DNA from 3 places in the Shewanella sp. VK101 genome. Region 3 is predicted to be linked to each of the others. Evidence: riboswitches for the same ligand, from Rfam matches in the RefSeq annotation. Region 3 holds a riboswitch; each other region holds the start of a gene.

Region 1 (2,264 bases), 660 kb from region 3:
TAGGGTCTGATCTCGTCTCACCGCAACGGCCCTGAATACCGGCTCATCTTCCACTTGGTGACGGATCCAGGTGCCACCTTTTTCCGGTGCCCGACTGGAGCCGACAAACACCTGGATCTGTTGACGCACCGCCGGCAAGATGGTGGCAGGGTGCAACACCTTGGCACCGAAAGTAGCCATCTCTGCCGCCTCATTAAAACTGATTTCTGCGATAGGCCTGGCGTTGGGAGCCAGTCTGGGATCTGTGGTGTAAATTCCTTCTACATCGGTCCAGATCTCGACCGCATCAGCTTCCAGCGCCTCAGCCAACAGGGCCGCAGAATAATCGCTGCCACCACGCCCAAGCGTAGTGGTTCGGCCATCGGCATCGGCGCCGATAAAGCCCTGGGTCACCAGCAGTTGCTGCTCAAGCAAGGGTTGCAATTTCTCTGTCGCCAGTCGCTTCAACTCGGCGATTTGTGGCTCGGCCTTACCGAAATGGCTATCGGTACGCATCACCAGGCGCACATCAAAGGCGCTGGCCTTGGCACCACGTTCTCTCAATACCGCGGCAAACAGCGCTGAAGAACACTGTTCGCCCAAAGATAGGATCTCATCGACCATAGCATGACTCGGCGCCTGCAATAACTTGGCACTGAGCGTTGCCATGCGGCTGAGCAAAGCATCCAGCGCCGCGGCAACATCTGCCGGTCTGCCAAGTTTATCCAGAATTGCGTATTGAATGGTGGCTATCTCTTTCAATAGCTTGAGACGGCGCTCATCCCCCATGTCGGCCTGGGACAGCTCCACCAACAGATTGGTTACGCCACTGGATGCACTGACCACAACCAGACGGGTGGCCGGGTTTCCAAGCACTATATCGGCACAGCGATTCATCGCCGGATAATCGGCAACTGAGGTACCACCAAACTTGGCAACAACAAGAGACATCAGCGCATTCCCCCACAGGCAGGTAACAGGGAAAGGTCGATAACGAGAATAGATTTCATGAGTTAAGCTCCGAACAGATAACGTTCGAAGAGCCTGGTGCAGAGATAACGCACCCCATAGCAGGGAAACAGCGATCGTCACCAGAAGCTCTCCACCAAAACCAGGTGACAGTCGCCAGGATTCAGCCTGACCAACCGACCGGAAGCGTAGCCAATACGCATCCCGACCTCGGCGTTAATCTCCCTCATGAGCCGTCATTGGAGAATTGGCCTCCTCTGACTCACTACCTAGTTAACGCACCTCTTCTGTTCCTTTCTCGCGAAAGGGATGAAAAAATTAGCAATAAAGTCCTTATGAAGTCAATGCTAATTTGCGCAGGATGAAATTTCCTCAACTCATCCGTCACTGAGCTCGGGTAACTCGCTGACCAGGCGCGCCCTGGCAGCAAACTGTCCAAGCGCCACCTCTCGCTCCCCTTTCAGGCAAGGCACCAAGGTCAAGAGCCCACTATCAACGTAGTAAAGGGCATTTTGTCGATACTTTGATGCCAGTTCGATTGCCGCAGCCTTATCCAGAAACAGAGCCCAGCTTTTTTCCATATGACTGAGATCATCGGCAGCGCCTATGATCGCCCGGTAAGGAATGCCCAGCTTATCAATATCGTGTTGTAGCTGCCGATCGAGAAGGCGGTTTTGGCAAGAAGTGAGTTTTTGCCCAAGGGGATTATGGGCGGTGACAATAGCGAAAGGAACAGCGGAAGAAAACGACTGAGTCAATAAAAAGCATGCGCTCTGGTAGTACTGCCAGAGACTTTCAAATGCAGCATCCATTGTAGTATCTGTCTCTAATGAACCGGATTTATTCTAGCAAAGGCTTTTGCATTCCCCTAGCCCCGTGAGCAAGCTCACAGTAAGACAAAATACAAAATGCTTATCTTTCAATAGGTAAAGCAAAAACTTGTGATATAGATCATAGTTAAACATTAATTTGTTAACATTTCATTTGTTAACAAATGCCCAATCCTAGTACAATGGATTGTATCGACAGAGGCTTAGAGTTAAGTGTGTGACCCGGCTAGCGCCATTACGCTACAGCATAAGTCTCTATCGATAACGACTCTGTACCAAATGTAATCTGGTTTTAAGATGACATTTTCTGGATTTTCCATGTCTTTCAGGAACTAAATCCCGCCACTGGGAATCCTAGACAGTACAGTTCGCGCCTCTCCGGGTGGAGAGCATACTTTTTGCTAATCATGAAGTGTGTTGCCGTTTCATTTCAGTTTTGAACAGCACTTACGTGAACCCTGTGAATGTTGGCGTTTTAGAGAGTAT
Region 2 (2,264 bases), 2.2 Mb from region 3:
GTGGAGGCGGCGGCATTGGCCATACCTATTTCGGTACGGGACACTATGACAGGATAGCCATCCAGAGTGCCTTGCCAGAAAGTCCAGGAACCAAGAGTTGTCTGTTTGGGGTCTTTCAGGGCCTGAACCAGGGTGTCGACTTCGACATCCATGGCACCTTGCAGCAGTATAGGTGCCCGGGCGGGGGTTGCCATGGAATGGCTGGAGAACAAGGCACAGAGTGCCACACAAAAACGTTGTAACAGAGTCATTTGCACACCTTTAATTGTTATTTCAGTGTCGCGGTAGGGGAGGGCGATCCTAGGTGCAGCTGTGGTTGCCGTCAACAGCCGGAGCTGGCATTTGCGAGCCCAGACATGAGTCACTTGCCAAAGGCTTAATGCCAACCGGGCGGGATATTTACCGCCAGAGGCACAATCTGGCTTGCTATTGGGGCCGTGATAGTTAGAATGCCAGTCGAATACCTTTGAGTAGAGGCGCGCTGCCTAAGAGTAACCGGGAAGAGGGTGATGCCTTTGAGGCCCGGGGAAAGGAGTCGGCGCCGAAGTAGCCAGGTCATCAAACCTAGCTGCTGGTTCTGTATCTAACAGGTGCAGGACTGCCATAGTCATCCACTATGGAGCGCTACCTGAAGGAGCTGAGAAGTTTCTGCCCTCCTTGGTCTGAGTTTCTTCGATCCTATCGGTAGATCTCCACCTTAGTTGTTTTAGGTGTAAAGAGATCATGAATATCATGCATTTTGCGGACTCTCCCTGGTCCATAGTTCCTCCTCTGCTGGCGGTTGCGCTGGCGATCATCACCCGTAGAGTACTGCTCTCCCTCGGGGTAGGCATAGTCGCCGGCAGCCTGATGTTACAGCAGTTTTCACCGCTGCAATCGCTGCGCTACCTGTTTGACAGTGTGCTGAAAATCTTCTGGGTCGATGGTGCTCCCAACAGCGATAACCTTAATATGCTGCTGTTTATGCTGCTGCTGGGTGGGCTTATCAGCTTGATGACCGCCTCGGGGGCGACCCGGGCCTTCGCCGAATGGGCCGCCAGGCGCTGCCAGAGCCGCAAGAGCGCCAAGTCGCTCACCGGCTTGATGGTGTTTGCCTTCTTTATTGACGACTTCTTCCACAGCTTGTCGGTGGGGCCCATTTGCCGCCCTGTGACCGACAGATTCCAGATCTCCCGCGCCAAGTTGGCTTATCTGCTGGACTCAACCGCGGCGCCCGTGTGCGTATTGATGCCCATCTCCTCCTGGGGGGCCTATATCATCGCCCTGGTGGGCGGCATACTCGTGGCCCATGGGGTGACAGAGCAGAGCCCGATCGCCGCCTTTGTGCAGATGATCCCCATGAATCTCTATGCGGTATTTACCCTGATCATGGTGGTGGTAGTCATCGCCTTCCAACTGGATCTTGGGCCGATGCGACAGCATGAGCAGCGGGCGCTCGAAGGCAAGCTCTGGGATGAATCCAAGGGCAGGCCAATAGGGCTGGATATGGAAGCCCCGGCCGACAGCCGCGGCGGCATGCTGGATATGGTGTTGCCGATAGTGACACTGACGGCGGCGAGTATCTATTTCATGCTGGACTCCGGGGCTCAGGTATTGGCCGCCAATGGTCAGGCCTTCAGTGTGCTGGGCGCCTTTGAACATACCAATGTGGGTTCGTCTTTGGTTTATGGCGCCCTTTGCAGCCTGGCGGTGTCCGGCCTGTTGGCTCTGCGTCTCGGTCTTGGGATATCCACTTGGCTGCGCGCCGCCCCCAGAGGGGTTATGGCCATGTTGCCGGCGATCAACATACTGCTGTTTGCCTGGACCATAGGCGCCGTGGTGCGTGACATGGAAACCGGCAAATATCTCGCCAGCCTGGCCAACGGCAACCTGCCCACAGGGCTGCTGCCTGTGGTGGTGTTTGTGCTCTCCTGTGCAATGGCTTTTGCCACAGGCACCAGCTGGGGCACTTTTGGTATCATGTTGCCACTCGCCGGTGATATGGCCGCCGCCAGCGATATCCAACTCCTGCTGCCCATGTTGTCGGCTGTGCTGGCCGGCGCTGTGTTTGGCGATCACAGCTCGCCCATCTCCAGTACCAGTATTTTGTCGGCCACCGGCGCCGGCTGTCACCATATAGATCATGTGCTGACCCAGTTGCCTTATGCCCTGACCGTCGCCTTCGGGGCGGCGCTGGGGTATCTGGCCATGGGGCTGCTGCATTCCACCCTGGCCGGTTTCCTGGTGAGTGCCGCTTGGTTTGCACTCTTCTGCCTCTATCACGC
Region 3 (2,264 bases):
ACAGCCCCGGAAAGCACGGCGGCCAGCATAGGCAACATCATGCCACTGTGGCTGCCCATGGCCATATCGGCGGCAATCGGCAACATGATACCAAAGGTGCCCCAGCTGGTGCCGGTAGAAAAGGCGGTAAGCCCAGCCAAAATAAATAGCACGGCCGGCAACAAGGCAAAGGGAATATTGCCACTGGCGAGGCTGGCCATAAACTTGCCGGTTTCCAGTGAGCCTATGATCCCGGCTATGGTCCAGGCAAACATCAGAATATAGATGGCCGGCAACATGGAACGGGCACCCGAGGTGAGTGCCTTGAGGATCATCTTGGCTTCAATCTTCTGGATAAAGGCCAGCAGCAGCGTCACCACCAGACCGATGGAAGCACCAAAGAACAGAGATGAGCCCACATCGGTTTTCTCGAAGGCACCTATGATACTGAAAGGCAGGCTTTCTGCCGCCAGGGCATCGGCACCACTGGAAACCATAAAATAGAAGGTTGCCACCACCAAGACACCTATGGGCAGGAACAGGCCGTGCACCTGGCCGGTTTCCGCCTCGGGCAGATCGGCATTGGCACCGGGGGGCAACCCCTTGGACTCATCATAGAGATTGCCCTTGCGGGCGTTGAGCTCGTGTTTGCGCATGGCGCCAATATCCAGCTCCATAAAGGTGACGCACAGCAAGAGCGCCAGGGCAAACAGGGCATAGAAGTTCATCGGGATCATCTGCACGAAAGCGCTCAGATGTCCTACTTCAGTAAAACCGTGGGCGGTGAGAATGCCGCCGATAAGGGCGATAATATAGGCGCCCCAACTGGATACCGGCGAGATAACGCACACGGGCGCGGCGGTAGAATCCAAAAGATACGCCAGTTTGGAGCGGGAGATATAATATCTGTCGGTCAGAGGCCTAGCGATACTGCCCACCACCAGGCTGTTGAAGTAGTCATCGATAAACACCGCACAGCCGAGAAACATGGTCAGCAGCTTGGCATCACGGCGATTACGGATATGCTGTCTGGCCCAGTTGGCAAAGGCTCTGGCCGAGCCACTGACGGTGATCAGCGCAGTGATCATCCCCAGCAGCACCAGGAACCCCAGAATATACAGGTTCCAGGCATTGAAAGCACCATCGTCCCATACCAGGGAAAGCACCCTTTGCCCCAGATAAACCCCGGTGTCCAATACCGACCATTGATTGAGCAACAAGGCTCCAATCAATATCCCTAGCCCCAGCGATAACAACACCCGACGGGTGAGGATCGCCAATAAAATTGCCACAACCGGCGGCAACAAAGAGAGTGCCGAATCGGCATAACTTGTTAGTGTCATTGAGTCTTGTTCTTCGTTAAATACGAATGGAGGGCAACTGAACTGGTGGGAAAAGGCAATGGCATACCGAGTAGCACCTGTCCTTTCAGTAGCGCTCCATAGTAACGTCAATCTGTCATCCCGACAGAATATACTATGGCAGTGCTGCCCCTATTTGGTAACAGCCCCAGCGGTGGACCTTGATAAGTCGCAACCACTTCGGCACCAAATCCTTTCGCGATACATAAACGGAATCACCCTGCTTACCGCTACTGATATTTAGTGCGCCTCTACTTCTCAGGACGCCTGATGTCAGGCGTGAGGCACATAAAAACATAGGCGGCTTTGAGGATGCTACCCCAAAGCCGCCTATCGTGACCTAGATCACAGATTAAATCAACTCGTTCAATTTAGGCACAACATCAAACAGGTCAGCTTCCAAGCCATAATCGGCAACCTGGAAGATAGGCGCTTCAGGATCTTTGTTGATGGCCACAATGACTTTTGAATCCTTCATACCGGCCAGATGTTGAATCGCCCCGGAGATACCCACAGCGATATAAAGCTCTGGCGCCACGATTTTACCCGTCTGGCCAACCTGCAGGTCGTTGGGAACAAAGCCGGCATCCACTGCTGCCCGCGATGCACCTACGGCGGCGCCCAGCTTATCGGCCAAGGCTTCCAGCATGGCAAAGTTTTCGCCACTACCCATACCGCGACCACCGGAAACAATGACTCTGGCGCTGCCAAGCTCCGGACGAGCCGACTCGGTCAGGCTCTGGGATACAAAGCTGCTCTTGGCGTCAAAGACACTATCGAGCTGATTGATTTCAGCTGAGCCTGTCTCGGCAACGGCGTCGAAGGCGCTGGCACGCACTGTAGCCACTTTCTTATCGTCCAGACTCTTAACGGTTGCCATGGCGTTACCGGCATAAACGGGACGGACAAAAGTATCGGCGTCAA

The links. A riboswitch is a leader RNA that binds a small molecule or an ion and turns the genes downstream of it on or off. The one in region 3 is predicted to bind lysine.
Region 1: another riboswitch for lysine. It lies ahead of lysC (lysine-sensitive aspartokinase 3); the one in region 3 lies ahead of ACSHSR_RS14915 (Na+/H+ antiporter NhaC family protein).
Region 2: another riboswitch for lysine. It lies ahead of ACSHSR_RS02760 (Na+/H+ antiporter NhaC family protein); the one in region 3 lies ahead of ACSHSR_RS14915 (Na+/H+ antiporter NhaC family protein).

The regions. Positions count from the first base shown of each region.
Region 1 is NZ_CM151402.1:4,011,145-4,013,408, forward strand. It holds gene lysC (lysine-sensitive aspartokinase 3) at 1-930, opposite strand, end outside; lysine riboswitch at 1,067-1,243, opposite strand; gene ACSHSR_RS17915 (DUF3293 domain-containing protein) at 1,326-1,760, opposite strand.
Region 2 is NZ_CM151402.1:591,802-594,065, forward strand. It holds gene ACSHSR_RS02755 (5'-methylthioadenosine/S-adenosylhomocysteine nucleosidase) at 1-251, opposite strand, end outside; lysine riboswitch at 464-635, shown strand; gene ACSHSR_RS02760 (Na+/H+ antiporter NhaC family protein) at 724-2,264, shown strand, end outside.
Region 3 is NZ_CM151402.1:3,350,927-3,353,190, forward strand. It holds gene ACSHSR_RS14915 (Na+/H+ antiporter NhaC family protein) at 1-1,322, opposite strand, end outside; lysine riboswitch at 1,404-1,602, opposite strand; gene ACSHSR_RS14920 (electron transfer flavoprotein subunit alpha/FixB family protein) at 1,693-2,264, opposite strand, start outside.